Regions from separate parts of the Paenibacillus sp. ISL-20 genome, predicted to be linked through region 2. Evidence: predicted binding sites of a transcription regulator. Region 2 holds the regulator's gene; each other region holds the start of a gene.
The links. Region 2 encodes LexA, which represses DNA repair genes until DNA is damaged. Its sites were predicted from a motif close to CGAACATATGTTCG; they were not measured.

Region 1 (10,388 bases), on a different contig from region 2:
CAACTGCAGGACAAAGCCGCAATGGAGATGGAATAAGATGGAATTATATGAAAACATGCTGGACCGTGTAGACAGACTGGCGGTCGTCGGTCTTGGATATGTAGGCCTGCCGCTGGCGGTCGCATTCTCAAGAAAGCTGGATGTCATCGGCTTCGATCTGAGCGAGGCCAAGGTGCAGCAGTATCGCAGCGGATTCGATGCTACTGGTGAGATCGGAGATGCTTTGCTTACGAACTGCACGGCTGCCTTCACTTCGGATCAGGACAAGCTTAAGGAGGCTCGCTGTTTTATTGTGGCCGTTCCGACACCCGTGAAAAGCGGAAATGTCCCGGACCTGAAATTCGTGCGCAATGCCAGCCGTTTGGTCGGCCGCGCATTAACCCGGGGAGCGGTTGTTGTGTATGAGTCGACGGTGTATCCGGGCGTTACGGAGGAAGTGTGCATTCCGATTCTCGAAGAGGAGTCCGGCCTACGCTTGGGCGAGGATTTCAAGGTGGGGTATTCCCCGGAACGGATCAATCCCGGAGATCAGGTGCACCGGCTCGAGACCATCGTGAAAATTGTGTCCGGCAATGATCCGGAGGCATTGGAAATGGTTTCCAGTCTATATGAGCTGATCATTGATGCGGGGGTCCACCGGGCGGAAAGCATCCGGGTGGCGGAAGCGGCCAAGGTTATCGAGAATGCCCAGCGCGATATCAATATCGCCTTCATGAATGAGCTTTCCATGCTGTTCAATCAGATGGATATCGATACGAATGCCGTGCTGCGGGCAGCGGAAACGAAGTGGAATTTCCTCCCGTTCCGGCCGGGGCTCGTTGGTGGTCATTGCATCGGAATTGATCCTTATTATCTGACGTATAAGGCCGAGGACACGGGATATCATTCCAAGATTATTTTGGCCGGGCGGCATATCAATGACGGAATGGGGAAATACATCGCCCAGCATGTCATTAAACTTGCGGTTCGCCATGGTATTGATCTGATGAGGGCGAAGGTGGCGGTAATGGGTCTGGCGTTTAAGGAGGACTGCCGGGATATCCGCAACTCCAAGGTCATCGATATTATCCGGGAGCTGCAAGACTATGGGATCCAGCCGATGGTGGCGGACCCGCACGTGGACCGACATCAGGCGTATGAGGAATATGGTATCGAGCTGTCGGACATGAGTGAACTGAGAGACATCCAGATTGCGGTTGTTGCCGTTGCTCACCGGGAGTTCAAGCAGCTTGGGGTTGCCGAATTCAAGGACATGTTCAGCTCTGAAGAGGCGAAGCTTCTGATCGACGTGAAGGGAGCTTATCCAAAAACCGAATATGAAGCGAATGGCTTTCATTATTGGAGTTTGTAGATAACGATGGGAGAAAGCAATGAGGATTATAAAAAGAAAGCAACCGAAGAGCACCAAGGAAGTTCTTGCGGTTCCGCGTACAGATAGACGTACTCTTTCCTATGTACCCGATCCGGAGCAGATCCGTTTGAACGCGGACCGAAGAGGCAACCGAGAACAGCAGCCTGGGGATGATGTGTCCAGCTCTGAATATTTAAATAAGCTGCGTATGCTCAGCTTGCGTTATGAAGCGGAATTTGAAGTATGGATCGTTCCCAAGGGGAAAAAGAAAAAAGCGGGAATTAAGGGACAGGCTGCCGATATTTCGGCCACCGGCCTGCTGCTCAGGCTGCCGGACGACGCTTCAGGCCTTGAAGTGGGTGACACAGTGAAGGCCCGATTCCGTATCCCGCCGGGCTCCATGCCCGAGGGTTTCGAATCCGCCGTAAGGATGGATGCAAGCGTCGTTCGTCGGGCCACGAATTCGGCAGAATCCGGTGAAGAGCATATGCTGGCCTTAGAATTTGAGAAGCCGCTGACGGAATATTTTCAGCGCAAACGGTGGGGCTATTCCGTGTATTCTGCCAGCGCGTTGATGTTCATGGCGGTGCTCTTCATCATGCTGATGCGGGCCGAGAGCATTATTTATTTCAAATACAACATGGTGCTGTATTTGTACAGCTTAATCGCAGCTCTGTTTCTGCTGACACGCTACCTGTTCGGGGCGTTGTATCGCGATGTGCCGATCAATCCGGATTATACACCGGGGGTTTCGATTATTATCCCCTGCTTCAATGAAGCAGATTGGATCAAACGTACGATTCTCAGCTGTATTAATCAGGACTATCCGGTAGATAAGCTGGAGGTCATTGTCGTGGATGACCGATCGACAGACCAATCGGTACAGCAGATCAAGGATATGATCGAAGTGATTCACTCCGAGGCGGAGCGTTACGCTACCCGCGAGCGCTTGTCCTATACGGTGCTGCCGGAGAATGCGGGCAAGCGGGTCGCCCTTGTCAAAGGTGTGGAGATGGCGAAGCATGATTTGGTGGTCTTTGTGGATTCCGACAGCTTTCTGGACCCGATGGCGATTCGCCACCTCGTTCAGCCTTTTCAGGACCCTAATATGGGCGGCGTTGCCGGCCGGACAGACGTCGAGAATAAATATACCAATAACATGACGAAGCTGCAGACGGTCCGTTATTATATTGCATTCCGGATCATGAAAGCGGCAGAGTCTTGGTTTGATAGCGTGACCTGCCTGTCGGGCCCGTTATCCTGCTACCGGAAAGAGCTGATTATGCAGCATGCGGACGCCTGGCTGAATCAGAAGTTTCTGGGCAGACCCGCCACCTTCGGGGATGACCGAAGCATGACAAACTTTATTTTGAAAACACATCGTACCGGTTACCAGGATTCCGCCATATGCTCGACAATTGTCCCTTCACAGATGAAGGTGTTCCTGAAGCAGCAGATGCGCTGGAAGCGCTCCTGGCTGCGCGAGTCGCTCCGGGCCGGAAGCTTTATTTGGCGCAAAGAGCCGTTTATGGCATTGTTTTTCTACATAGGCCTGATCGTGCCGATTGCCGCGCCTGTTGTGGTTGCCTATAACTTGATGTACGTGCCGATCGTTCATGGCATTTTCCCCGGGACCTTCCTGATGGGCTTGCTGCTGATGGCGCTGCTGATGAGTCTTGCCCACCTGCTGTTTCGCAAGAGCAGGCTCTGGGTGTTCGGCTTCGTGTTCTGTCTGTTCTATGAATTTGTCCTGTTATGGCAGATGCCGGTGGCCTGGTTTACCTTCTGGAAGTCGACATGGGGAACCCGGGAAACGCCGCAGGATATTGAAGCGAGAGAGAAGAAGGAAGCACGCAAGCGCAAAGGCAAAAAATTCGGATTACCGTTCTGATCGTGTCAAAGCGGTTGAAGTGAGGATGACAAATGGGTAAAAAACGAAATACAGCCCTCAATGTTCAGCGAAAAAATCGCCGCAAAATCATCAAAGTTACGGCACAGGTTGTTGTATTGGCCGTAGTTGTCGTCCTGCTGGCGAATGCAATTTTCGATTTTCGCACCTATAAGGAGCCGGACAAATCAGCCTGGCGTCAGGATCAGGGCTTTATTGCGCTATCCTATTTTGGAGTCGGTCGCACCGGGACATCCAAGCTCGTATCCAAGAGCCAGCTGGACGCCCAGTTGAGGGCTTTATATGAACAGGGCTACACCACGATTTCGCAGCAAGATATTATGGATTATTATCGTAATGGCAAGAAGCTGCCGGATAAAGCGCTGTACCTGTCCTTTGAAGATGGACGGAATGACTCCGCGCTGTTCGCGCAGCCGTTGCTGGAGAAATACAACTATAAGGCCACCTTCCTGTCTTATGCCAACAAAATGGGCAACAGTGAACGGAAATTTCTGCAGCCGAAGGATATGCTGAAGATGGCCCGCACCGGTTATTGGGAGCTTGGGACCAACGGCAACCGGCTGACTTATATTAATATTTTTGATCATGAAGGCCGTTATATCGGCGTTAAGGACGAAAGTGAACTGACCAGCAAATCCAACGTGGAGTATTACAACCACTATTTGATGGATTTCATACGTGATGGGAATATGATTCCGCTCGAGAACCGCGCGGAGATGGAAGAACGGATCCAAGCGGACTATGAAGCGATGAATCAGGTTTACACGAAAGCGCTTGGTTACGTTCCAGGCACGTATATGATCATGCACGCCAATGCGCTGGGCGGAGGCATGAATCAGCTTGTAGCCAATGCCAATACGGCGCAGATTCGGCAGTTGTTTGGGATGAATTTCAACCGGGAAGGAATGGCCTTTAACTCGAAGGATAGCGATCTTTATAATCTGACTCGGGTTCAGCCTGCTCCTTACTGGTCTACCAATCACCTGTTGATGAAGCTGCACAAGGACCAAGGACAACCTATGCAGTTTGTGCGAGGGGACAAGCAGCAGGCCGATAAGTGGGAGCTGCTTGGCGGAGCGGCTGAATTTGCGGATAACCGTTTCGTGGTCACATCGCCCCCGGCCCAGGCAGGGATCGTTTATTTGAAGGGCAGCGAAGAGTCTGACATAACCGTCTCGGCGAAGGCACTCGGTAATGTGGTAGGACGGCAGTCCATCTATGTCCGTTACGACCGGACGAAGGGCTCTTACTTAAGGCTTCTTCTGGAGAACAATAACGTGGTGGTAGAACAGAAGAAAGCGGGTCAAGCACCCGAGGAGCTGTTCACCTATACCTTGCCGAAGGTCGAGTGGGGGGAAGAGGACCTGCAATTCGATAAGGCATCGATATATACCAAGGAGCAGACGCAGTCCGGAGACCGGGATGATGAGAATGAGTATCCGGTCAACATACTTGGCAACCGTTGGCTGGAGGTTTCGGTGAAAGGCCATTCCCTGTCCGTGAGTGTCGATCAACAGTTGATTCTGGATCAGCAGCCTGTGGATGTTTCGATTGGTGCAGGGGGCGTGGCGTTTGAATCGCAATATCATGAGCAGAATGAGAAAGATGATATTTATGACGCTATTTTTGAAGATGTCGCCATTGCATCCGAGCCTGCGAGCGGTGATATGAAGCTGCTGTTTACGAACAAGCCGTCCGGACTGACCGGTGTCCTGACAGGCGTGCAGAGAAGTTTGAGCCGGGCGGTTGACTGGGCTGTGGAGACTTTTTAAAATTCGGATGGCGTAGGACGTGAACAAGAATGAAGAATCGCAGGAGGAAGTGGGCAGGAGCTGTGGTACTGATGGCTGTGTGCGCTGCAGTCTCCTTCTGGTGGCTGCGCACCGAAGAGCAGGAGAAAGCGCTGCAGGTTCAGTTACCGCAAACAGGAGTGAAGCTGTCTGCCTGGATTACCGATTGGCAGTGGAGAACGGGCGTTACGGATCTGAAGCAGCTTGGTAGTGAGCTTGAAGAAATTCATTTTTTTGCAGCTTACTTCAATCATAAAGATGAACTCCATTTTACTTCGGATTTTCGGGAGGGGCTGCCTGGGTTTCTGGAGATTTCCCGGAAAGGGAAGCAGCTTCGCCGGGTCCTGACCATCGTAAACGATCGCTTTGATACTGATGGGACGGCGGACCAGAAGGATCCTGAGCTCATCTCCCGGATCGTGGCTACTCCGGAAAGCCGCAACCTGCATATCGGGCACATTCTGGCTGTGGTATCCCAGCATGGCTTTAGCGGTGTGGAACTGGATTACGAGAGGGTACGCAAGGAAGATTGGGCGAATCTTTGCGCTCTGTACAAGGAGCTGTATGAACGTTTGCAAGCGGACGGGTTCTCACTTCGTATCGTGCTGGAGCCGGGGATTTCCCAGTCATCCATGGAGTTGTTGCCGGTAGGTCCGGATTATGTCCTGATGGCATATAACTTGTACGGAGGGCATAGCGGACCGGGGCCAAAGGCGGATCACGCCATGATTAGGAAGCTGGCAGACAAATTGCACGGGATTCCGGGAGACCATGCCATCGCATTGTCAGTTGGCGGGTTTGACTGGGCGAAGAACGGCAAGATTGTCTCATTAACGGAAAAGCGTGCGGTGGAGCTGGCGCGTTCCATCTCGGAAGTGCCGAAGCGGGATCCGTCAAGCGGTGCCCTGTATTTTGAATATACGGACGACCAAGGTTTCGGCCATACCGTATGGTATGCGGATGGAATGACTATTGCCGGCTGGATAGATACGGCGAGAGACGCTGGTATTTCGAAGATTGCGATCTGGCGGCTTGGGGATATGGAAGAAGATACGTTGAAACAGTTGAAGGCATATCATCAGCAATCCCAACATAAGTGAATGTATACGAAAAGTAAGGACATCCCATGGCTCCAAGAAGCCGCTTGGGGTGTCCTTTTGCGTAAAATGACTTATGTTGTAGTCAAACAGTCTTTCTGTACGAGTATACGGACCGAAAGGAGGCTGGGTTAATGGATGAGCTTCGAGGCTTTCGCTTTGCGGACGAGACCGCCGCTGGCCCGGTTGATCGGCTTCTTGAGTGCAATCCCGATCATCAGCGCAATTGCCGCGAAGATCAGCATGAACAGGACATCCCGGACGATAATATCCCATAGAATGCCGCCAACGGCTTCCCGCATCATGCTAATAGCGTAGGTGAATGGCAGATACGGATGCAATGCTTGGAAGAACGGCGGTGTCATCTGGATCGGAAACGTTCCGCCTGCGCCTGCAAGCTGCAGCACAAGCAGTACGATGGCCATCGCTTTTCCGACATTACCGAATACGGACACCAGCGTATATACAATCAGCATGAAGATGGTGCTGATCAGCAGCGCAAACAGGATGAACCAGCCCGGATTCACCACATAGGTTCCCAGCAAATAGATATCACCCAGGGTGACGAATAGCGCTTGGAACAGGGCAATGGTCAGAAAGGTTAAATAGCGTCCAAAGTAAACCTCGATGCTGCGGAAGCTTCTCTCTTCATCATGAACCTCAACGGAGAGCAGGGAAACAAGCAGCAGGGCACCTACCCACAAGGATAACGTCGTGAAGAAGGGAGACATGGCGGACCCGTAGTTCGGGATAGGGTAGAGTCGATTCTCTTCCAGCGTAACAGGCTCGGCAAAAAACTGGCTTTCGAGCTCGAAATTATTTTGAAGCAAATCGATAACCTCTTGGATATCCCCTGCAGCTTCCATCTCACGCAGCCGATTCGCCAACTGTGTAATTCGAAGCTCGGCCTCCGGCAGACGGCTTTGGGCAAGCTGCACTTCTTCGCCGCCTACCTTGAGCCCTTTCTGGGCATCTTTGAGCAAATGCTGAATGTCGGGCACGCTGGCAAGCGCCTGGGTCAGCTCCTGCTGAACACGCTTGGCCGTGCCTGCGCCCTTGGTGAAGGCTTTACTTATCGCTGGACCGATCTCCGTATCGTAGCGGCTTAACACCGTGTTGGTTAGTCCCGTAATGTCATCGTTTAGCTTCTTCAACTTATCGATGGCATCTGCAGGTGTTTCTTCTCCCCGTTCCACGGCTTGGGCTATGGTTTGGAGCACGGTTTGGGCTGAGGTCCATCGTGCGGCAATATCCTCAAGCTTCGCCGCCCCGGAAGCTGCCGCCGGGGAGATCGAGCCCAGTCGCTTGAACAATTGACCCAGCCGGGCCGCGGCTTGCGCTGCTGTCTTTGCGCGTTCCTGCGCAGCGTTCAAGCGGCTGGCAAGCTCTTTCGGGTCGATGTCGGCTTGTCCTAGAGCGTCCAGCACTTGCGAGAGCGCTCCGGTGGTTGCAGCCAGTACCTCCAAGTCCTGACGCAGAGCAGGTTCCAGCGATTTCGAGGCACCAGCGGCCTCATTCGCGAACTCCGCCAGCGCACCGGCCATGGCCTTGCCGTCCGTGGCAATCCCTTCAAGGCGAGGCAGGGCGGTGCCGGCTTGCTGAACCAATCGGTTGGCCAGCTTAATATCCTTTGCGGCTGTGCCCACCGCTTCATTGAGCGCCGGAAAGCTTTTTTCGAGCCGGAACAGAAGATTTCGTACTTTATTGATGGCCGGAAGCTGGTTCTCGATCTCAATCCCGAGTGTGTTGAAAATCTCGAAGATGGTGCCGTTGGCGGTTTTGATGAAATTTTTGCTGATTTCCTCTACAACACCGGATGCACCCTTGGCCGTCACTTTGGGAGAAATAGCGTTGATTTTCTCGTTTGTATAATAGAGGATCTGAGCTTTGACAGGCTCATTGCTCAGCACGGTGCCGATCCGGGCAGAAAAGTTCTCCGGAATAATGATGGCGGCATAATCATCACCGTGCCGTACACCCTGAATGGCGTTCTCACTATCCTCCGTAAACCGCCACCCCAGCTTCTCATTGTGATGGAGGGAATCCACGATTTCTTTTCCCAGGTTAATGGGTTGGTCGCGAAGAGTGGTGCCTTTATCCAGGTTGGCAACGGCAATGGATACACCGGAGGTCTGGCCATAGGGATCCCAAGAGGCCTCAATGTTAAACCAGGCATACAGAGAAGGAAGAATAGCAAGCCCGGCTATGATGACGCCTGCAGCCCAATTACGGATGATTCTATGGATATCGGCAGAATATATGTGGAAGATATTCTTCATGAGCGCTCCTGTCTTGTACGTAGTTGGTGCTAGTATGCCGCAAAATCCGTGCCAAGATACGAAAAGAGCCGATCCTTTATCTCTTCCTTCAGGGAATGCCATTCGCAGAGCAGACTGCATTCATAACCGCGGCACAAATACTGAACCTGCAGTCCTTCCGAGGCTGTACGGCTCTGGCTACGAATCCGGATGCCGCGCCGCCTCATCTGCTGCTGCATGATCCAGGCTTGATCCGAATCTCCTTTTTTAATTAGCTGCAGATTTAAGATATAGAGGTCAGCCATTTTGAGTGTAAGGGTCTTGAGAATTTGAATATCCCGCTCGAGAACAGACTGAATGAAGTGATGCAGCAGATAAGCTCGGATCAGGGCTTCGTCTTCTAGTGAAGGCGGAGGAGGCGTGGAAGGCTTCATCATAAGAGACACATCCTAAGACATGAAATGCATAAGAACGTATGTTCTATCATACACATGGTATGCCAACAATATACGGCGTGCAACCATTAAATATTGGCAATTGTTTATTGATCCCAGTGGATTCATGGCGGCATATCGTTTACACTCCTGATAACTGCATTATCAGGAGGCGATTCATTAATGATTCTTCATAAAGGCGAAATATTGTTCAGGCAAGGAGATAGCGGGGACCATCTATATCACATCCGGAGCGGATTGTTCAAGGTGACCCGTCTCCATCCGAACGGCAATATGGTGCTCTTCAATATTTTATATCCTGGTGAAACGGTGCCGCATCATTCGTTGATCAGCCCGAAGGAGACACATGGAACGGCGATCGCTCTGATCCAGAGCGAAGTGGAGCTCATATCGGCTGAAGCTTGGTACCGCCAGCTCGAGGAGGATCCGCAGAAACCGCTCGAGGTCGCCAGATTGCTGCAGGAAAAGGTGCGGTTCATGCAGATGAGGCTGGATCACTTGACGGTAGGAGGACCTGCGGAGCGGCTTGAACTGCTGATCCAGTGGCTGGATGAGTATTCACAGGGAATACACTTGACCGAGTATCTGACTCAGGAAGAGATCGGACAGCTGATCGGCGTGAGAAGAGAAACGGTAAACCGGCTGCTGCGGGAACAGGGCAAGCACATATAGCCCTATAGCCCGAAATTTGTGGACGATATGCACGCCAGGATACATAGGTTTATAAAATGCTCACGACCAGAATTAGCAAAAGGTTCACCTCTTCGCAGAATAATTGTTAACAGCAAACATGTTCAATCCAAAAAGGGTGCCTGTCTTTATGCAAGACAGGCACCCTTTGATTAGGTTCGATTCTTTAATATGGTTAATTAATCTTCCAATGTACCTGCCGGGCCAAAGAATTCATAATGAATCCGGTCGGAAGGTACCTCCATGGATTTCAGTTGACTGTTAACGGCACGCATGAACGGAACCGGACCGCAGAAGTAGAAGTCGGCTTTCGCATCGACGGTTTTGCGAAGGAAATCAAGATCAATATAGCCTGCTTGGTGGCACTGATCCTCCGATTCCGGCTGTTCATAAATGACGTAAGAGGTTAGCTGCGGATGCTTGGAGGCGAGTGCATCGATATGAGACTTCATTGCATGCTGACTACCGCACTTGGCCGCATGGATAAAGGTTACTTTCCGGCCGGGTTGATTCAGCAGCACGGTTTCCAGCATAGCCACCATCGGGGTCAAACCGACACCGCCGCTGATCAAGGCAAGCGGAAGATCACTGTCCGTATCCAGGGTAAATGTACCGGCCGGAGCCGTGACCTCGAGAACGGTCCCAACCTCAGCCTGACGGTGCAGCCAAGTGGAGACGATGCCGGCAGGTTTTCCTTCTAACTCATCCTCACGCTTGACCGTTATTCTGTAGTAAGGCTGACCCGGTGCGGACGAGAGACTGTAATGACGATTATGATAATAGGTTTCACCTTCAGGTTTTACCCGGAGCGTAATGTACTGACCGGGTTCATAAGCGG
Region 2 (10,388 bases):
ATTTAGCACATGCCGTTTACCTTATCAACCACCGACCTAGGAAATGTCTTGGCTGGAAATCTGCTCACGAATCTTTTATGGATGCTCTGTCGCACTTAGCTTGACAATCCGTCATTATTCGAAAAAAGGGAACCTTTGCTCACTCCCATGACTCTAATTAGATGAGGTGAATCGGTTGGAGCTGGAATACTTGAAACAGATGACAGTGATGGACACACAGACACTGGATAAAATCATGAACTTGTACGGAAATGATATCTGGAATTACGCATATTTTCTGACCAAACAGCAAGCACTGGCTGACGATATTGCTCAAGAGGTGTTTATTAAAGCTTATTATGGTATACATACATTTCGCGGTCGGGCAACGCTAAAAACGTGGCTGCTCACAATTACGCGACATACTGTGTTCCGATATAAACAGACTTTTTTCTTTCGGAAAGTGACCCTCAAGGACAAGCTGCTTACAGATGCCTCAAGCCGGTCTGCGGAAGCAGAGTATTTGGATGGGCAGTATACTGATGAAATATGGGAAGTGATCATGACTTTACCCAGGAAGTTTAGGGAGGTGCTGATCCTGGACCTTTACTATGAGATGTCAATAAATCAGATTGCGGAGTTTCTTAACCTAGCGGCGGGTACCGTAAAATCCAGACTGTATCGGGCAAGGAAAAAAGTACAGAACCTGTTGAAGGAGAATGGCGATGAATAAGGGTAAACCAGACTGGTATTCCCGGGTTAAAAAGGGCCCTTTTCCAAATGATAAATTTACGCCTGAAATGAAAAAGTATGTGCACATGTCCGTGAACTGCAGTGGTGACGGCAGACCCACACAGCGTAAATATTTGCGAATTGGCATCGTGGGTGGGTTATTGCTTCTGATCATATTCATGATCATACCACTGACTTTTGGCGGCGAGGAACAAAAGAGGGCAGGGGATGCACCTCCTGATACGGAGGAGACGATTCGGGCACAAGGCGTAACAGATAAGGGGAGGCTAAGTGTAGTTTCTGTAGAAAAGGAAAAAATAACGAAATTAGGAGCGCCGAGCTGTTTCGGCATCGAAACGGACCTGTCGTTTGCCGGTAACTACAGCGTACGATATCGTTCTAATGGCGTTACGGATGAAGTAACCACGCTGGATGATCTTACTTTTATTCAACCAACTTCTGCAGCTGTCAATATGGTTCGATTGCCGTTTCAGGATGCGGATGTGTTTATACTTGCACCGCAATATCAGGACTGTCATGCAATACAAATCTACGCATTCGCCGTGGAGCATGATACGGGTAAGGCTGTGCAGCTCAGGTTTCAAGAAGAATTATCGGTGTCCTATACTTCCTATTACAGACCAGGTACTGAACCCATGGTAAAAGACAATAAGCTTGTTCTGCAGTCCACGGAGGGGCCGGGTGGGGAAGGTTCCCCGGATTATAAACCTAAGCGGATGTATCGACTGGATCTTAAGCAAGGCGTTATGGTGTTGGCAAACTAGCTAGGATCATGTTTCATTACCTATATAGAAAAAGCAAAGAGGTTACCATCCAATTAAGGGAGGTAACCTCTTCTTCATAGATAGATATATGAAATTAGTGGACATCCCGGAATAGTCCGATTACTTTACCGAGAATCGTAACATGGTTCAGGCGCAGTGGCTCGTAGGTAGGATTCTCCGGTTGCAATCGTACATGATCCTTCTCCTTATAGAAGGTCTTCACAGTTGCTTCGTCTTCCTCTGTCATCGCTACGACAATGTCGCCATTGTCTGCAGTTTGCTGCTGGCGAACAATGACATAGTCGCCGCTGTGAATGCCGGCTTCGATCATACTGTCACCAATAACCGACAACATGAACACCTTATCGTCGCCTACATAATGCTGCGGGAGTGGGAAGTAATCCTCAATGTTCTCCATGGCTGTAATAGGAACACCTGCAGTGACTTTTCCGACAACAGGCACTCTGGCAATGGTGTGGGTAAACAGGCTTGCGCTTTCGGACTCTTCCTGGCCAAGAAGCTCGATTGCTCTTGGTTTCGTAGGGTCACGGCGAATGAGGCCTTTCTTCTCCAAGCGGTCAAGATGTCCATGGACCGTTGAACTGGAGGCTAGTCCGACAGCCTCGCCGATTTCCCGGACAGAAGGCGGGTAACCCTTGCTACGAACTTCGTTGCGGATAAACTCTAAGATCGCCAGCTGGCGGCTGGATATTTTCGACATGCCGTATCAACCCCATTTAGTAACGTTTGGGAAAATTATAACATAGAACTTCCGTTCGTACAAACATAAGTTCTAAATTAAAATAGAACAAATGTTCCTTTTGGTATTGAATCAAACAAGTGTTCGTGTTAATATAAATCCATAAGAGAACACTTGTTTGGGAGATGATGATTCCATGTTGAAATACAGTACATACCGTAGCATTTATGAGAACGTTCCAGTGCAAACGAAGTCTTCGGAGACTTGGATCGATCAATTAAAGTCGAGAATGGCATCCATTTCTTTTATAAAGCTTTTATTCGTTCTGTTAATCGTAGCATCCTGCTGGACAGGGGCATATTCCGTTTTTGCCGGGGGGATGGATAAACCCACTGGGGAGAAGCAGGTTATTGTTCAATATGGTGATAGTTTGTGGCGGATTGCTTCCCTTCAAAAACCGACAGATATGGATACGCGAGTATATCTGGATAGCATCCGAAGAATGAATGGATTGAAAGGTCCGGATATACAGGCCGGAGAGGTGTTGTCTTTACCAGTCTGGTAATGGGATGACACTACGAGAAACTCTTTCCTTATATATGCCCCTATTTCTCGCTTCATATTTGTAAGCTTGCCTGATGATGTGATTTCACGCAGTATAAGCGTGTTTATAATAGAAGAGTATTGATTTCTTAACATAGAGGACCCATTTATAGGCATCATATGTTCATATTTGTTCTTAATCAGAGTTTGCAAGGGTGCAGTTGCCTTGACAAGCTCTTTTTCACATGTTTAAGTTATACATGATATCGGAATTGGAGGAGAAGTCATGGACATCGATACTTTGGTTGAACGCATCAATGTGCTAGCAAGAAAACAGAAAAGTGAGGGATTGACCGCGGAAGAGCTCAAGGAACGGGCCGAGCTTCGGGAAATATACCTTAACAATATTCGGGGTAACTTTAGACAACAGCTGGAATCAATCGAATGGGTAGATGAAAATGAACAAAAAGGCGGCCCCCGATTAAAGCATTAGTCGATCAACTGGCCCATGGATCTACAACCAGTGATTCACGACCAGATAGTAGGATAGAATTATAATACTTGGGGTGCCGATTATTCGCGGGAATCGAGTACGGTTACCCCAAGTTTATATGGATTGGTAATATATTGAAATTGAATCCAGGGGGAACCATATGTCACGATCATGGGAAAGAAAAGTCAACAAAAATATGTCACAGCTCAACAAGCAGCGTAAGAAGCAAGGGTTGACCTCGTACCAAGTCTCTGCCGTTACTGACAAGCATGATGTATTTAAGGGACGTAAATATGTACTTCCGTTAGTCCTTGTTGCATTGGCTGGTGTGTATGCACTTCTCGGAACGGCGACGTCCGAGGCTGCAGGTGGAAGCAACGATGTACTTAACTGGGTAGGTGTCAGCTTGTACATTCTGTTAGCGCTTATGATTTTCTTACGCAAGCCTTATTTGAAGATTGAGCGTGCTTCCGTATCCACCATGAAGTTCAATCGGGAACGTCGACTGGCTGTATCGGATATCGAGAAGATCAAATTGGCTTCGGGTTCCGTCGTGATCCAGGGCAAGGGGAAAGCAGGCAACTGGGTATTCTCGCGTATGATGAATCTTTATGATACGAAAGCGATGGGCGAAAGATTAGAAAAGTTCGCAAAAACTCATCAAATTCCAGTTGAGCATAATTAACAAATAGAATAGATCACAGTGTATATGAGGAGTGGGAGAGACATGCCGATAGCTGCGGTTTTGTTTGATTTGGACGACACGTTATTGTGGGATGAACGTAGTGTGGAGGAAGCGTTTGAAGTGACATGCCAGGCCGGAGCGAACGAGACCGGCATTGATGCCAAAGAACTTTTGGCCGCAGTACGGGAAGAAGCTAGAGCATTATATGAATCATATGATACTTTTGCTTTTACCAAAATGATCGGAATTAACCCTTTCGAAGGCTTGTGGGCTAATTTCACAGCTGGATCGCAGCCTGAATTCAGAAAACTGCAGGAGCTGGCACCCGTATACCGCAAGGAATCATGGCGGCGTGGACTTCAGCGCCTGGGCGTTGATCATGAAACATTGGCTGAAACGTTGGCTGCACAATTCGCTGCTGAACGCAGAACAAGACCCTATGTATATGAAGAAACGTTTGAAGTTCTGAAGGAATTACAGGGAAATGTAAAGCTGCTGCTTCTCACGAACGGAAGTCCGGATCTGCAGCAGGAGAAGCTGGACGGTGTTCCAGAACTGGTTCCTTATTTTGATCATATCATCATCTCCGGTGATTTTGGCAAAGGGAAGCCGGATGTCTCCATCTTCGAGTATGCACTTGACTTGTTAGGTGTTGAGGCGGATCAGGCCGTGATGGTGGGAGATAAGCTGACCACAGACATTAAAGGCGGAAATGCGGCAGGACTGCATACGGTTTGGATCAATCGGGTAAACCGACCTCACGATCCGTCCATTCAACCAAAGTTTGAGATCAAACATTTATCGGAGCTGCATGCCATCGTCGCATCCTTGTAAACCGCAATGAAGAGCTCACACCCGAATAATGCGTGCGCAAACGTACATAGGAACAGCCCTAACAGCAGATTCTGCGGTTATGGGCTGTTTTTTGTTGGTTACACAATTGGACTTGAGCCGTGCATTTGGCAATGATAAACGTCACACAATTGTAAGCTGCATGAGATAGAAGTAAAAGAATAATGCGATATAATGGATTAGGTAACTTAACGAGGTTTGGTAATGACCATTACTTGAATGAACCATACATAGCCCTAATTTGTAAAAGAGGTGTAGAGCATGACCCGAAAAAAGATAGCCTTACTTGCAGCCATGGTGCTGATGGCGGTTGCGCTTGCCGCATGTAATGACAGCAAAGCGGAATCCGGAGAAGATGTGATGGCGGAACCCATCATCGTCGAGCTGTCTTTGACGCCGGAGAGCATTAAGGCTGGTGAGAAGGTGTTGATCGAAGCGAAGGTAACGCAAGCCGGCAGTCCGGTGGAAGATGCGAACAATGTGGAATTTGAGGTCACGCTGGAAGGCGGAGGCGTTCAGGCGAAGGTCCCGGTTAAGCATGATCAAGACGGGGTTTACAAAATGGAGAAAACCTTCGATGAGGCTGGAACCTATCGCATCGTTTCACATGTCACGGCGAGAGGACAGCATTCCATGCCGTTGAAGGAACTGAAGGTAACGGAATAACACATCGCTAATAAATAAGGCAGCACATGGTCCGCAAGACGGATCGATGCGCTGCCTTATTTCGTTTTCTTATTCAATCTGCCCGTAGGCTTATTGGAATTGAGGATCTTCTACCGGTGTAGCAACCCAGCCGTTCTCTTCAATGAAAAGACGAACAGCGATGATCTGCTTGTTCTCCATCAATGTGAAGAAGTGAGGTGTATTTTCCGGTACGGAAATGACATCGCCTGGCTCAAGCTCAACATTAAAGTAACCGACATCGTCGGAGCCCTTAATAATGAAAATTCCTTTACCGCCGACTATCGCACGGATTTCGTCTTCCGCGTGGGTGTGAACCTCTTCGAATTTTTTCAGCAGGTCCTCGATATTGGGCGTGGACTCGGAAAGTGTGATGACATCCCAAATTTTGTAGCCGCGTCTTGCAGCCAAGTCACGAATTTCTTCATCATAGATGTCCAAAATGCGCTTCTTATCGTCATCACTAAGCTTGAAATTTTCTTGAAGCGCTGCCGGGAGTTTTTCCATATTCCAGTGTTCGTAAACAACCTCTTGGTTATTCAGGAATTCCCGAACATTATCTTCTCCAGTAATACGTTCGTTCGTGTTGCGAATCACAATCTCTGCCATAGCTTTAACCCTCTTTCTCCCGTTGGATTAATATGTATTATAGCCCCCCTCACAGCATTTGTCATCTGCAAATGTTGATTTGTACCTATTGCAACGCAATATTTCGGCTTTTCTATTGAAAAATATTCTGATACACTAAGATTTAACGTTTTCGGGGGAGGTTTATGAGTTGAACAAGCCTAGCTTACAAGAAATACTTAAAGAACGAATATTAATTCTTGATGGTGCCATGGGCACAATGATCCAGCAGGAGGACCTCTCAGCTGAAGATTTTGGCGGCCCGGACCTTGATGGCTGTAATGAAATGCTGGTCATTCATCGACCGGATGTCATTCAAAAAATACATGAACAATATCTTGAAGCAGGTGCTGACCTGATCGAAACCAATACGTTTGGCGCAACCTCCGTTGTGCTTGCTGAGTACGATATTCCTGAGCTTGCCCGGGAAATCAACCTGAAAGCGGCTCACTTGGCCCGCGTTGCGGTTGATAAATATTCCACGCCGGACAACCCGCGCTATGTGGTAGGAGCGATGGGCCCGACAACCAAGACGTTATCGGTTACCGGTGGTGTGACCTTTGCCGATTTGATCGAGAGCTACGAGGAGCAAGCCGTTGCCTTGATTGAAGGCGGGGTTGATGCGCTTCTGCTCGAAACATCGCAGGATACATTAAACGTGAAGGCCGGGAGCATTGGGATTCGCCAAGCGTTTGATAAAACGGGCGTCATGCTTCCAATTATGATATCCGGTACGATTGAACCGATGGGAACGACGCTGGCCGGACAAAATATAGAAGCATTCTACATTTCTTTGGAGCATCTGAATCCCGTATCGATTGGCCTTAATTGTGCAACGGGCCCGGAATTCATGCGAGACCATATTCGCTCCTTATCTGAAATGTCGAGAAGTGCCATCAGCTGTTATCCTAACGCGGGTCTCCCAGACGAGAACGGGCAGTACCATGAATCCCCTGAATCGTTGGCTCAAAAGATGGGGGCTTTTGCTGAAAAAGGCTGGCTCAACATCGCCGGCGGATGCTGTGGGACAACACCCGACCATATTCGCGCTTTAAAACAAACGATGGATGGCTTCTCCCCGCGACCGCTGGATGGTGGGCATTTGCCGGCATTATCCGGTATCGAGCCGGTATATATCGAGCAGGAAAACCGACCGTATATGGTAGGGGAGAGAACGAATGTTCTGGGTTCCAGAAAGTTTAAGCGTTTAATTGTAGAAGGTAAATATGAGGAAGCCTCCGAGATCGCTCGTGCCCAGGTCAAGAATGGCGCGCATGTCATTGATGTTTGCGTACAGGATCCGGATCGTGAAGAATCGGAAGATATGATTAAGTTCCTGGAGCTAGTAGTTAAAAAGGTTAAAGTGCCGCTCATGATCGATACCACGGATCCGGCCGTAATTGACTTGGCTCTGCAATATTCGCAAGGGAAAGCGATTATTAACTCCATTAACCTTGAAGATGGTGAAGAGAAATTTGAGCATGTGATCCCGTTGGTGCATAAATACGGTGCCGCGGTTGTCGTAGGAACCATTGATGAGACCGGTCAGGCGATCCATCGTGACGACAAGCTGAAGGTGGCCCAGCGTTCTTATGATCTGTTGGTGAACAAATATGGCGTTTCGCCGGAGGACATTATTTTCGACACGCTTGTATTCCCGGTAGGTACGGGGGACGAGCAGTATATCGGATCAGCCAAGGAAACGATTGAAGGCATCCGCATAATAAAAGAAGCCATGCCAAAAGTGCATACGATTCTCGGAATCAGTAACGTTTCCTTCGGATTGCCGGAAGCGGGCCGTGAAGTCCTGAACTCCGTGTATCTGTACGAGTGCACAAAAGCCGGATTGGACTACGCAATCGTGAATACCGAGAAGCTGGAGCGTTATGCCTCGATCCCAGAAGAAGAGCGTCGCTTAGCCGAGGATCTGATATACAGAACCAATGATGAGACGTTGGCGGCTTTTGTCGCGGCATTTCGGGATAAAAAGATAGAGAAGAAGGTTAAGGTATCCAATCTGACACTCGAGGAGCGACTAGCATCCTATGTAGTGGAAGGTTCTAAGGAAGGCCTCATTCCGGACTTAGATATAGCATTGACCAAATACGGCGCGCTCGAGATCATTAATGGACCACTGATGGCCGGGATGACCGAGGTTGGACGTTTGTTCAACAACAATGAACTGATTGTCGCGGAGGTGCTGCAAAGTGCCGAAGTAATGAAGGCCTCCGTGGCGTATCTGGAATCCTTTATGGAGAAAAACGAGACGTCGGTCAAAGGGAAAATCATGCTTGCCACCGTGAAGGGGGACGTGCACGATATCGGTAAAAATCTGGTGGAGATCATCTTGTCCAACAATGGTTATCAAATCATTAATTTGGGTATAAAAGTACCACCGGAGCAAATTATCGAGGCATACCGCCGTGAGCAGCCTGATGCTATCGGCTTGTCCGGTTTGCTGGTGAAGTCAGCCCAACAGATGGTATCCACCGCCCAGGATTTGAAAAACGCAGGCATTAGTGTTCCGATCATGGTAGGCGGGGCGGCTCTGACACGGAAATTCACGAAGACCCGCATTCGTCCCGAGTATGACGGCATGGTGCTATATGCGAAGGACGCAATGGATGGTCTTGCGTTGGCCAACCAGCTCAGCGATCCGGTGCAGCGGACGAGAATAGCGGAAGAGATTAAGGCAGAGCAGGAAGCCGATGCAGCCGCACCGCAAGTGGTTAAAGTGATGCCGAAGCTGTCAGAAGGACTGCGATCCAAAATATCGACCGAGGCTCCTGTATATTTACCGCCGGATATGGAGCGGCATGTGCTCCGGAATTATCCGATTTCGCACATTCTGCCTTATATCAACATGCAGATGCTGTTAGGACATCATTTAGGCCTCAAAGGCTCAGTGGAACAGCTGCTGAAAGCCAATGACCCGAAGGCGGTATCGCTTAAGGAAACCGTTGATGGTATTCTGGAAGAGGCCGTTCAATCGGGGATCATACAGGCGCATGCAATGTACCGTTTCTTCCCGGCACAGTCAAGAGGAAATGATATTCTAATATACGATCCAAAAGATACAACAAAAGTGTTGCATACCTTTACGTTTCCAAGACAACAGGTTGAGCCGTACCTGTGCTTGGCGGATTTCCTGAAATCCGTAGATAGCGGGGTTATGGATTACGTTGGATTCCTTGTCGTTACAGCCGGCCACGGCGTCGGAAAATTGTCCGGGGAATGGAAAGACAAGGGTGACTATTTGCGCTCCCACGCGCTTCAATCGGTCGCCCTGGAAACGGCAGAAGGGCTGGCGGAGCGGATTCACCATATGATGCGGGATACGTGGGGATACCCCGATCCGGCAGACATGACCATGAAACAGCGCTTGGGAGCGAGATACCAAGGCATTCGCGTATCTTTCGGGTATCCGGCCTGTCCGGATCTGGAGGATCAGGAACCGTTATTTAAATTGATGCAGCCGGAAGATATCGGCGTTCATCTTACCGAAGGTTTCATGATGGAACCTGAGGCATCGGTATCCGCCATGGTGTTCAGTCATCCGGAAGCTCATTATTTTAACGTAGATAAAGCTTAACATTTGAATACCGGTACAGCCGGTTTGAAATCCTCCGAATGTTTCGGGGGATTTCTCCGGTTTACAACCGAAAGGGGAGAAGAGGGATGGAACTCTATTTTCTAGGAACAAATGCGGGGGTTCCTACGCTGCAGCGTAACGTAACCTCGATTGCACTGCGTATGCTGGAAGAACGAAGAAGTTTGTGGCTGTTTGATTGTGGAGAAGGTACGCAGCATCAAATATTGAAGTCCCCGCTCAAGCTGTCCAAGCTTGAAAAGATATTCATCACCCATATGCATGGTGATCATGTATTCGGTTTACCGGGTTTACTGTCCAGCCGTGGTGCCCAAGGGGTAACTTCACCCCTGACGATATATGGTCCCCCTGGTATTAAGGCCTTCATTGAAACTACGCTGAACATTAGCCAATCGCGCGTTCCTTATACGATGGAGGTCATTGAACATACCGGAGGTGTGCTGTTTGAGGACGATAACTTCCTCGTGGAATCGACAAAGCTGGATCACAGGGCCGAGAGTTATGGCTACCGTATCGTGGAGAAGGATCTTCCCGGCAGCCTGGACCTGAAACGGTTGGCGGACTATGGACTTAAGCCAGGGCCGCTTTATGGCAAACTGAAAAGAGGGGAAAGCGTAGAACTCGGCGACGGCCGATGGATTCATGCCTCTGAGGTGCTCCTGACACCGAAGAAAGGGAGAGTGGTCACGATCCTCGGG
Region 3 (10,388 bases), on a different contig from region 2:
CACCGTAAAATCGTTGTAGTGGATGGCACGATCGGTTTTCTTGGCGGAATTAACGTCGGGGACGACTATCTGGGCGAATATCCGAAAATGGGCTACTGGCGCGATACGCATCTGGAAGTTAAGGGAGATGCAGTCTATTTCCTGCAAAATGTGTTTCTGCATGACTGGAAGCTTGCTTCCGGAGAGCGCATTGCGGATTTCGGGCTGTTCCCGGAGCATCAATGCACCGGGAATGAGCAAATGCAAATTTTGAGCAGCGGACCGGATCTGAGCTGGAATGCCATTCAGGAGATGTGCTTCGGGGCGATTTCCGTAGCCAAGGAACGGATATGGATCACAACGCCGTATTTCATTCCCGATGAAGGGATATATGAGGCGCTGAAGACGGCAGCGGTGAGCGGTGTGGATGTACGGATTATTATTCCGGATCGTGCCGATTCCCGTTTTGTGAAGATGGCAAGCTTGTCCTACGTGGAAGAGCTGCTGGCAGCTGGAGTTACCTTCTACGAGTATGAAAAAGGATTCATCCATGCCAAGGTGCTCATTGTGGACGAACTTCTCGGTTCGGTCGGTACGGCGAATATGGATATGCGGAGCTTCTTCTGTAATTTCGAGCTGACAGCCGTACTGTTTGATCAACTGCCGATAGAGCAGTTGGTTGCGGATTTTAAGGAGGATCTCAAACAGAGCAGGCAGATTGATGCGGAAAGGTTTCGTCAGCGCGGAAGATGGCAGAAAGCAGCCGAAATTTTATGCAGGATGCTGTCACCCTTACTATAAGTGTAACATCTTACATCAGATGTGAGAGTGTTGAAAAAGCAGGTGAAATTCAGGAAGAAACCTGAAAGTCCTATGTCCAGCATTTATTATATGATAGAATATTTATAAGGGTTTCACTTATAAATATAAATTAGCTTATTTTTCATAAGTTGAACGGGGGAGATTTATGTCAAGTGATGTGAAGATTCTTACGCAAGTGAAAGCGGAGCAGCAGAAGCCGGAGAATCCCAAGGCAGGCTCAACCACCTTGAAGCTTCTCCGTCGTCTGGTGTTCTTAACTTTCGGTGCGATATTGATGGCAGTAGGGCTGGAGATCTTTCTGGTACCCAACAGAATTATTGACGGGGGAATTACCGGTGTATCCATTATGGTTTCCCATATCACCAATGTTCCGCTAGGTGTATTCCTGACCTTGTTCAACCTTCCATTTTTATTTATGGGATATAAACAAATCGGGAAAACCTTTGCATTATCCACGCTGTTCGCCGTAGTGATCATGTCCGTTGGAACTTATTTTCTACATCCCGTTGATCCGATCACCATTGACCCGCTGCTTGCGGCCGTGTTCGGCGGCGTTCTACTCGGAATCGGGGTTGGTCTTGTTATCCGGTCCGGCGGCTCCTTGGACGGAACGGAAATCGTGGCTATTCTGATCAACAAAAAAACGCCGTTCTCTGTCGGTGAAATCGTGATGTTCATTAACGTATTTATTCTTGGCAGCGCAGGATTTATTTTCGGTTGGGATCATGCCATGTACTCGCTGATTGCTTATTACCTGGCGTTTAAACTGATTGACATTACAATTGAAGGCATTGATCAATCCAAATCGGTTTGGATTATCAGTGATAAGCATAAGGAGATCGGTGATGCCCTGACCCAACGTCTTGGGCGCGGTGTAACCTATCTGGAGGGAGAGGGCGCTTATTCCGGCGACAGCAAGAAAGTTATCTTTGTTGTCATTACCCGTCTGGAAGAAGCGAAGCTCAAATCCATCGTAGAAGATTGGGATTCCCAGGCTTTTGTTGCCATCGGGAATATCCATGATGTGAAGGGTGGCCGCTTTAAGAAGAAGGCCATTCATTAATACACCAATATTCCTATGTTCCACCCGTGTTAAGAGTTAACACGGGTGGAACATTTTTTTGTTTAAGGGACATCTGCGTGCAAGCGTAGTGCCTTCTTCTCCCGCCCATATTGACGGATGATTCTCGTCATCGCTTGCGCAGCCGCGGATTGACCGACAGCCTGGTTAACGGTTCCGGTGAAATAAAGTCCTGATTCAGGGTGATGGAAGGCAAATGCGCCGGATTGACCCCAATGACCGATGAGTCCTCGTCTCAAGCCAAATGGAGAAAGCGGCTGTCTTGAAATGCCGGTGCCATAGAAAAAGGGGCCAGGTGCCCAGAGAAAGTTCCATTCTCTTTGGAGTTCCTCCAAATCACCTATCGGAAACAACTCCCCGTTAAAAAAGGCCCGCAGGAAAGTCATCGTTTCCCTTGCCGTTGAGACGATGCCGCCTTCCGCTCCGATTGACGCTATGTACTGAGGAAGGTCCAAACGCTTCTTCTTATAATAGAATGGAACGGGAGTCGTATCCTCCGGGTTACGATAGAAATACGTTAGTGTCAGATTCAGTTTGTCGAAGATGTATTCCTTGAATACGTTCTGAATGGAGTCACCCTTAATATTCTCGATGATCTGCCCAAGCAGCCGATAGTTGATGTCGGAATATTGAGCTTTTTTCTTCTGTCCCGGTTTGAACTTAGGCTTTCGCCGTCTGACTGCATTCATTGTTTTGTCCAGACTCCAAGCCTGATCATGCCCGGCGATGAGTTCCGAGAAGACGTCTCCGGAAAAATAGTCCGGGATGCCTGACGTATTGGACATTAACTGTTTGACGGTGATTTCTTCGGTGTAATCCTCAAGGGAGAGTGATTGCTTCTGGTCCTCGACGCACAAAACCGTGCTAAACACATTTCTTTTATTGGCGATCTGAGCCAACCATTCATCCAGGAGCGACTGCTCAAGGGCTCTTCCCATTCTCCTTATACCTCCCATAAATCCTAATTTATCCATACTTTATGCAGATTCATGCCTCCTGCTGTTTCCGCAAACGAGCGGCACGTATGAAATCTTCAGCGGCTTCGTCCATCATATGGATCATCCTGTCATCATCCACGCTCTCCGTAAACAAATCATTGGCTAGCATGACACAGAGACCTGTCTGAAAGGTTTGCATTTTCAAAAAAATCGATTGCAGCTCCTGATCAGAAAACCCCGCAAAGCGTTGCTGGAGTTTTATTTGTAAATCCAGTAAAACCCACTTATAATAAGAACATATGTTTGTTAAAATATGAAATAGTTCAACATACAGCAGTAAAGGATCAGAGGGGAGGAAGAGGAGTGGCTCGTACGTTATATGAACGGATAACTACCAAACAGACTTTAAACAGAGTGAAGGAAGAGAGGATGCCCTTCGATTGGTCCATCAATCCGTACCGCGGATGCGGGCATGGCTGCAGCTTTTGTTATGCCCGCGCTTTCCAATCCTTTATCGGCATGGGAGCGGAAGATGAGTTTCAGCACCATATCTTTATGAAGTCGAATGCAGCCGAAGCGCTTGAGAAGCAGCTATCGAGTGCGGCAAGGAAGTTTGATCATGATATTGAAGCGATGCGGAGATATATTGGACAGGTTACGATCGGTACGGCAACCGATCCGTACCAACCGATCGAGAGCAAGGAGGGCATTACGCGGGAGTGTCTGAAGCTGCTCGCTAAATACCGCATCTCCACAAGCATTACAACGCGCTCTCCGCTCGTACTCAGGGATATGGATATATTGACCCGAATGGAGAATGTGTCTGTCAACATAAGTCTCAACACGCTGAATGGGGACATCATCCGGAAGCTGGAGCCGGCATCGCCCCATCCGGAGGGCAGGCTCGATACGATCCACCAATTATCGGCTGTAGGCATAAGAACGGGCTTGTTTGTGGCGCCTGTGCTGCCCTTTTTGACGGATAAGGAGTCAGAGCTGAAAGATCTCTTGTTGCAGGGGAAGGTAAGGGGCGTTTCTTTTGCCATGATCTCGTTATTGAGACTCTCGCGCGACGTGAAGAAATGGTACATCGAAACACTTAAACACCAGTTTCCCGAAGTGGTTCAACCGTACCGCGAGTTATATGGACAGGGCGCATATGCTGAAGAGCATTACGTGCGTTCCTTCAAGTCGATGGCAGCCAGGCTGCTGAACGAATATGATCTGTACGGACTGACCACGGGTGCATCTGCTGCTGCCGTGAGCAAGTCCGGGACGATCGTAAGCAGGACTTCTCAAGAGAACGGGACGCAGGTTGAAGGCGCTCGCGAGCATCTTCTTTCAGTGGGGGACTTGGTTGCTCCTGCACAGCCAAGGAAGCTGCCGCAACCGGCAGTGCCGGTCTCCTGGGAGGAGCTTATGCCGGATATTGAGCAGCTATCCTTTCCTTTTTGATGCTCCCTTTCCTTGGGGCTTCAGATGTCGGATGACGTTCTCTATCGGTTGGGGAGGCAAGGTCTGAAGCAGGTCGCCCTTCTCTCTTAGCCGTTCTTCGATATTCAGCAGATGAAAATCCGTGGGAGAAACATCCTGACGGACCTCGTCCCAAGTGAGCGGCGTGGAGACGGTCCCCAGCCGCCGGGCCCGTGGGGTATAAGGAGCGGCGAGCGTCCTTCCGCTGTAGTGCTGAAGATAATCAAAGTAGATTTTATCGCCGCGATTCTTCTTAAGTCGTTCGATGGTGAACAGTTTAGGGAACTTCTCCGTCACATATTGCCCCACGAATTGGCCAACCGTGCGAAGTTCATCAAACGTAATGCCTTCCGGAATCGGAACGATGATCTGAACCCCGGTAGCTCCTGAGGTTTTCGGGACGGAGGACAGGCCCAAGGAGCTCAGCACGTCCCCTACAATCGAAGTCGCTTCCATGATCCGCGGCTCTTCCGGCAGCGTTGGATCCAGATCAATCATCCATTCGCAGGGCAGATTGCTGCCTGCTATGTGCAGTGAAGGATGAAACTCAAGCGCAGCCAGGTTCCCCAGCCAGAGCAGCTCCGGCAGTCCGTTGAGCAGCACGTAGTTAATATTTTCGTGCACATAGGTCTGCACAAAAGACGGCAGCGGCTCCGGCGCATTTTTCTGATAGAAGGATTCGCCCTCGGCCCCGTGCGGATATCGGATGGTCGTGAGCAGTCTGCCCCGGCAGTACCGGAGCAGGAACGGGGAGATAGCCGCAAGCTTTTGCAGATACATCGCTTTAGTAATGCCGACTTCCGGCCATAGCGGTTTGTCGGGATTCGTAATTTGAATCTCCTGTCCCTCGATCATTAGGGTCCCTTTGACGGTACGAGCCATATGGTTTACACCCCCTCAATCGATACGAGTTTGGGATGGCGCATCATGCCATCCTGACTCCATTCAAGAAATGTGACCTGAACGGAAAGCGGCTGGCTAAGCCAGGCCAGCTGTTCTTTCTTCAGGTCGGTATGGAGCGTACTCCATATCGCATCAGCACGATGGCTTTCGGCATATTGCAGCAGCCGCTTCTTCGTCTGCTCATTAAGCCCCAGGGAAGCCCGGCCAATGTAGTTACCGTCGTCATCGGCAATGACGAGGCTGGCGACACGGCCTTCCCTGATAATCATGGCGACGGCGGAGGCTGTCATGTTCACGGCGATCTTTTTCTTGTACCAATCCCGATGCTTCTTGCCTTCACGATAAGGAGAGGAGAGGCGCTTCATCACAATGCCCTCCCATCCCCGTTCTTCGGCCCAACTCCATAAATGCTCGCCTTCAAGAAACAGATCCGCGGTCAGCAGGCCCGGAGTGTCGGAAACGATCTCCTTCAGGCGGTGGTGTCGTTCAAGATATGGCAGCTTGCGCATGTCTTGGTCGCCGTCCACCAGAATGTCAAAGAGGACATAAGTAAACAGAGGAGCGTTCGTGCTGACCGCACGTGAACGCTCCCGCTGAAGAACTTTCTGAAACACGGGACGACCAAGCTCCGGATGAAAATAGACAACCTCGCCATCCAGAAGAAGACGCCGTTCTTGCAGTCCGGATAATGCCTGAACGACTTCGGGATATAGAGATGTTTTATCGAGCAACTTGCGGGAGTATAGCGATACACGGTTCTGGTCAAGTCCGGCCAGAATGCGCACGCCGTCCCATTTCAGCTGATAACCCCAATCCTCACCCGTCGTGATCTGATCCGTCGAGATCGGTGCCATCGGCTCTTTGGGCAGCAGATTCTGCAATTGTCCCATACGGATCAGGATGTCGAGTCGGATTTCTTGGATTTGGTTGTCCGGCGCTTCGGCTTCGGTGTGTCAAGCTCGCCTTCCCCGCCGCTCACCTTGGCAGCCGGTTCTTTGGCAGCCGTCTTCCGGGTTGGTTTACGCGGCTTTGGTTTGGTGCCAGGATCCGTTCCGATTGGCTTTACCGCTTCGATGCTTGCCTGGAGGGCCGCCATCAGATCGACAACGTTGGTCTCCTGACGGGCAGGCGCAATCTTGATCTCTTCGCCGGATACTTTGCTGTTGATCAGATCCAGCAGACGTTCCCGATAATCATCCGTATATTTCTCAGGGTCAAAGGGAGTCGACAGCTGGTCAATCAGCAGTTTGGCCATATCGAGTTCCTTGGAGTTGACCTCGGTTCTTTCAGGCAAATTCGGGACCTGGGAGATCGGCCGGATCTCATCCGGGTAGAAAATCGTCTCGATCGACAAGCATTCATCGAGCACCCGGATCGCGGCCAGACTGCTCTTCGAGCGAATAGCGATTTTGGCGATGCCGATTTTGCCTGACTGCTTCATCGCTTCCAGCAAGAGCCGGTATGCGTTTGCACCTGCTTGATCCGGCGAGAGATAGTATGTCTTTTGAAAATAAATCGGGTCAATTTCGGTCAGATCCACAAAGTCCAGAATGGTAATGTTTTTGCTGTTCTGCTCCGCCAGCTGCTCCAATTCCTCTTTCTCGAACAGCACGAATTTCCCCTTCTCATACTCGTACCCCTTCGTAATTTCCTCCCAGGCAACTTCCTCTTCACATACCGGACATTTGCGGATGTAAGAGAGGGGGCTGCCGCACTCCTTGTGAATGTACCGCATCGAAATATCCTTATCTTCCGTAGCCGAGAACATCTTGACGGGCACGTGCACCAGACCAAAGCTGATCGCGCCCTTCCAAACCGTATGCATTCTATGAAACCTCCTATCAAATTCTAATATGTTTGGGTATGACTGTGTAGTAACGCAATAAACGACTACTATTAGTGTGCCCAAAAAAGACTCTAGTATGAGTTATAGCTCAGGATTGCATAATTAGAACCCGTTTGTGGCATATTGACGATGAACTCTGCCTGTATAAGGAGGTAATTTTCGTTATGATGGAGCCTAGAGAAACCGAAACGTCGGAAGAGATACAGAAGGACAGAGCCTCGGATCATTCCGCTGCAGAACCGGTGAACGGGGAGATGGTGGATTGGAACAGCCTAACTTCGGAGGAGAGCGAGATCTCTCGGGAATCTACGATGTTCGATATTGACCGGATGATCAACGAAGGCCTTGGCGGAGGCAATGTCACCCTGGATAACGGGCTGATCGGCCCTTCCACAACCGATACGATGGACGTCGTGGACGAATCGCCAAGAAATATGGAGAAGGAGGACTAAACGTATGGAGATACAGAGAGCCGTGGAGATTTTCAACTCCAAGGATACTTACAAGGTCAACCTGGGAGGGGAGTCCGTGTGGATCGAGCATGTGGATCAGCAGAACGGGATGGCCACCGTTCAGGTTGGTTCCCGTCCTACGAATACACTGACTGTGAACGTAGACCGGCTGAAAGAAGGCGAATAGCTTATTGTAGGTGCTCTTTAGCTCCGTCTAATCGGTTAATAAACACGAAAAACACACCTTGTACGGGTCCTATATCGTTGGAAACCGGATAAGGTGTGTTTGTGTTGACTACGTCGTTAACGAATCCCTCTGAAAAATAATCGGATATCATCAGCCAGCAAATCAGGAGCTTCCAATGCGGCGAAATGGCCGCCTCGGTCGAATTCTGACCAATGCAGTATGTTGTACTGGCGCTGAGCCATGCTCCGAATGGAAAGGTCCTTGGGGAAGACCGCCACGCCCGTGGGCACCGAGGAATAGGGTGCTGGAGCTCCCCAATTACTGGAGCTTTCTTTATAGATTCTTGCAGATGAGCCTGCTGTAGCCGTGAGCCAATAGATTGAGACATTTGTAAGAAGGAGATCGAGATCAACCGCATCCTCAGGGAGATCTGCCGTTGGATCTGTCCATGCCTTAAACTTCTCCACAATCCATGCCAGCTGACCAACCGGGGAATCTGTTAAGCCGTAGGATAGTGTCTGCGGTCTGGTTGCTTGAAGGACGGCATATCCGGACCCGTCAAATCCGCCACCGGCTAATTCCCCATAGCGCAGCTGCTCTGCAGCCGTAAGGTTCTCGGTTTCAGCAGGATCTCCGGTTGGGAACATCGACAAACCATTACAATGAACGCCAATGATACGTTCTGCAGCGATCCGGCCAAGTTCAGTAGAAACCAAACACCCGGTATCTCCACCTTGAGCTCCATAACGTTCATAGCCCAAGCGACGCATTAATTCATCCCACGCTCTAGCTACACGCTCGATGTTCCATCCCCGTTCCGTTGTATGCCTGGAGAAGCCGAAACCTGGAAGGGAGGGGATCACGAGATGAAATGCATCGGACGGATTTCCACCGTACTTGCCTGGGTTGGTGAGCGGTTCAATCATATGTATAAACTCTACAATCGATCCTGGCCAGCCATGGGTAACGATTAGAGGCAGTGCATCAGGCTCAGGGGAGCGAACATGCAGGAAGTGGATATTTTGTCCATCGATGGTGGTCGTGAATTGAGGAAATTCATTCAGCATGGCTTCATATTTACGCCAGTCATATGAATTCTTCCAATAAGTTCATAGCTTCTTTAGGTAAGACAGCGGCGTGCCATAATCCCAGTGGTTATCCTCCAGATCATCAGGCCAGCGAGTACGGGCCAAACGTTCCTTAAGATCAATCAGGTCCGATTCCGGAATTTGAATGTGAAAGGGAGTTATAGTTGTTTCAGAAAAAGGGGCTGTGTTCGGTATGTTTGTTATATTCATTGTCATCCTCCTCAAGGTTTTTATCATGGTTTATCTTTGTTCTGGTTTAACTATAAGGCTTGATCTTTGACTACATCGTGTCAGTGTTTGATACCTGGGTTGACGTTTCTTTTCTCATCCCAAACTTAAAAGCGAAACTCATGTTCTTGCAGCGGCTTGGGAGGACCGATATAATGAAGATCAAGTATTTTAAGATATGGGCAAAATAAGTAAAGGGTGGGTTATCAGTGAACAATGGCCGTACGGAGGGCCGGTTTCGAATGAGTTCAAGCAGTCTGGAAGAGACGGAGCAGCTTGCTGCTTGGCTGGCCGCTAGGGCAAAGCCAGGGACTGTCATCGGCTTGGACGGAGATCTTGGAGCAGGAAAAACGGCATTTTCCCAACAATTTGCACGGCACCTTGGTGTGAACGGGGTTGTGAATAGCCCGACATTTACGATTATTAAAGAATATGAGGGGCGTCTGCCGCTCTACCATATGGATGTGTACCGTTTGTCGATCGATGAAGCGGATGAGCTCGGGCTGGATGAGTATTTTTTTGGCGAAGGGGTTTGTCTCGTGGAGTGGAGCAGCCTGATCACCGAGCTTTTGCCGGAGCGTTATCTGCATATCCAGCTTGAAACGACAGGCGAAACTCACCGGATCATCACACTTTCAAGCCAGGGCGAGCCCTATGGCGAGTGGTGCCGGGATTTGAATGAAAAATGGGGTAGCTGGAATGAACAACAATGACACGAAGCCGCAGCAGCGGTTTTTGGCGCTGGATACGTCTACGGCATCGCTGGCGGTATCCGTGATGGAGCAGGACAAGCTGCTGTCGGAAGTGAACACGAATGCGGACCGCAACCACTCGGTGCATCTGCACCCGGTGATGGCACAGGCGCTTGCGGAAGCAGGCCTCGGCATGGACCAGATGGACGGCATTGCCGTAGGAGTAGGTCCGGGTTCTTATACGGGGATCCGGATTGCGGTAACGGCTGCCAAAACATTGGCATGGGCTAATCACATCCCGGTTGTCGGGGTATCCAGCCTGCATGCCTTGGCATGGGGGGGCTTGAAGTCCGGATGGCATCAAGCCGAGCCGAAGAAGGGATTCCACTGGGTCATTCCGCTGCTGGATGCAAGACGGGGGCAAGTGTACACGGCATTATTCGCTGTCGATTCAGAGAGTCAAGAGGATGCGCCGATACGTATGGAAGCAGACGGTATTCGCCTAATGCAATCCTGGGTGGAGGCCTTGCAGGAACGGATCAGCAAGCTGCCTGAAGAGGAGCGCCCGGTTTGCCTTTGGTTTACTGGGGAAGTGGAGCTTCATGCCGAAACCGCCCGCGGGCTTGAGCCTGGGTTTGGAGACGGGCTGCATATTCATCCGTATTCGCTTGAAGGCCGCTGGATGGGGTACTTGGGAGC

Region 1: J7E85_RS06560 (YhjD family protein) is a predicted target of LexA. The motif match lies at 8,874-8,887, and genes of this name have one in related genera.
Region 3: J7E85_RS11115 (SPL family radical SAM protein) is a predicted target of LexA. The motif match lies at 3,113-3,126, and genes of this name have one in related genera.

The regions. Positions count from the first base shown of each region.
Region 1 covers NZ_JAGGRD010000009.1:226,942-237,329, reverse strand. Annotated here, with positions in the region: gene J7E85_RS06590 (polysaccharide deacetylase family protein) at 1-36, shown strand, start outside; gene J7E85_RS06585 (nucleotide sugar dehydrogenase) at 38-1,351, shown strand; gene J7E85_RS06580 (glycosyltransferase family 2 protein) at 1,371-3,242, shown strand; gene J7E85_RS06575 (polysaccharide deacetylase family protein) at 3,275-5,032, shown strand; gene J7E85_RS06570 (glycosyl hydrolase family 18 protein) at 5,062-6,150, shown strand; gene J7E85_RS06565 (YhgE/Pip family protein) at 6,279-8,426, opposite strand; gene J7E85_RS06560 (YhjD family protein) at 8,456-8,842, opposite strand; gene J7E85_RS06555 (Crp/Fnr family transcriptional regulator) at 9,023-9,532, shown strand; gene hmpA (NO-inducible flavohemoprotein) at 9,730-10,388, opposite strand, start outside.
Region 2 covers NZ_JAGGRD010000029.1:24,102-34,489, reverse strand. Annotated here, with positions in the region: partial or broken gene J7E85_RS18360 (IS30 family transposase) at 1-104, shown strand, start outside; gene J7E85_RS18355 (RNA polymerase sigma factor) at 200-712, shown strand; gene J7E85_RS18350 (hypothetical protein) at 705-1,496, shown strand; gene lexA (transcriptional repressor LexA) at 1,591-2,217, opposite strand; gene J7E85_RS18340 (LysM peptidoglycan-binding domain-containing protein) at 2,393-2,761, shown strand; gene J7E85_RS18335 (DUF896 domain-containing protein) at 3,026-3,232, shown strand; gene J7E85_RS18330 (hypothetical protein) at 3,393-3,917, shown strand; gene J7E85_RS18325 (HAD family hydrolase) at 3,960-4,751, shown strand; gene J7E85_RS18320 (FixH family protein) at 5,031-5,435, shown strand; gene J7E85_RS18315 (cupin domain-containing protein) at 5,526-6,062, opposite strand; gene metH (methionine synthase) at 6,232-9,672, shown strand; gene rnz (ribonuclease Z) at 9,759-10,388, shown strand, end outside.
Region 3 covers NZ_JAGGRD010000019.1:6,654-17,041, reverse strand. Annotated here, with positions in the region: gene cls (cardiolipin synthase) at 1-780, shown strand, start outside; gene J7E85_RS11130 (YitT family protein) at 947-1,864, shown strand; gene J7E85_RS11125 (serine hydrolase domain-containing protein) at 1,927-2,820, opposite strand; gene J7E85_RS11120 (hypothetical protein) at 2,870-3,025, opposite strand; gene J7E85_RS11115 (SPL family radical SAM protein) at 3,184-4,275, shown strand; gene ligD (non-homologous end-joining DNA ligase) at 4,258-5,175, opposite strand; gene J7E85_RS11105 (ATP-dependent DNA ligase) at 5,181-6,086, opposite strand; gene ku (non-homologous end joining protein Ku) at 6,092-7,021, opposite strand; gene J7E85_RS11095 (hypothetical protein) at 7,207-7,494, shown strand; gene J7E85_RS11090 (H-type small acid-soluble spore protein) at 7,499-7,681, shown strand; partial or broken gene J7E85_RS11085 (epoxide hydrolase family protein) at 7,798-8,979, opposite strand; gene tsaE (tRNA (adenosine(37)-N6)-threonylcarbamoyltransferase complex ATPase subunit type 1 TsaE) at 9,240-9,710, shown strand; gene tsaB (tRNA (adenosine(37)-N6)-threonylcarbamoyltransferase complex dimerization subunit type 1 TsaB) at 9,697-10,388, shown strand, end outside.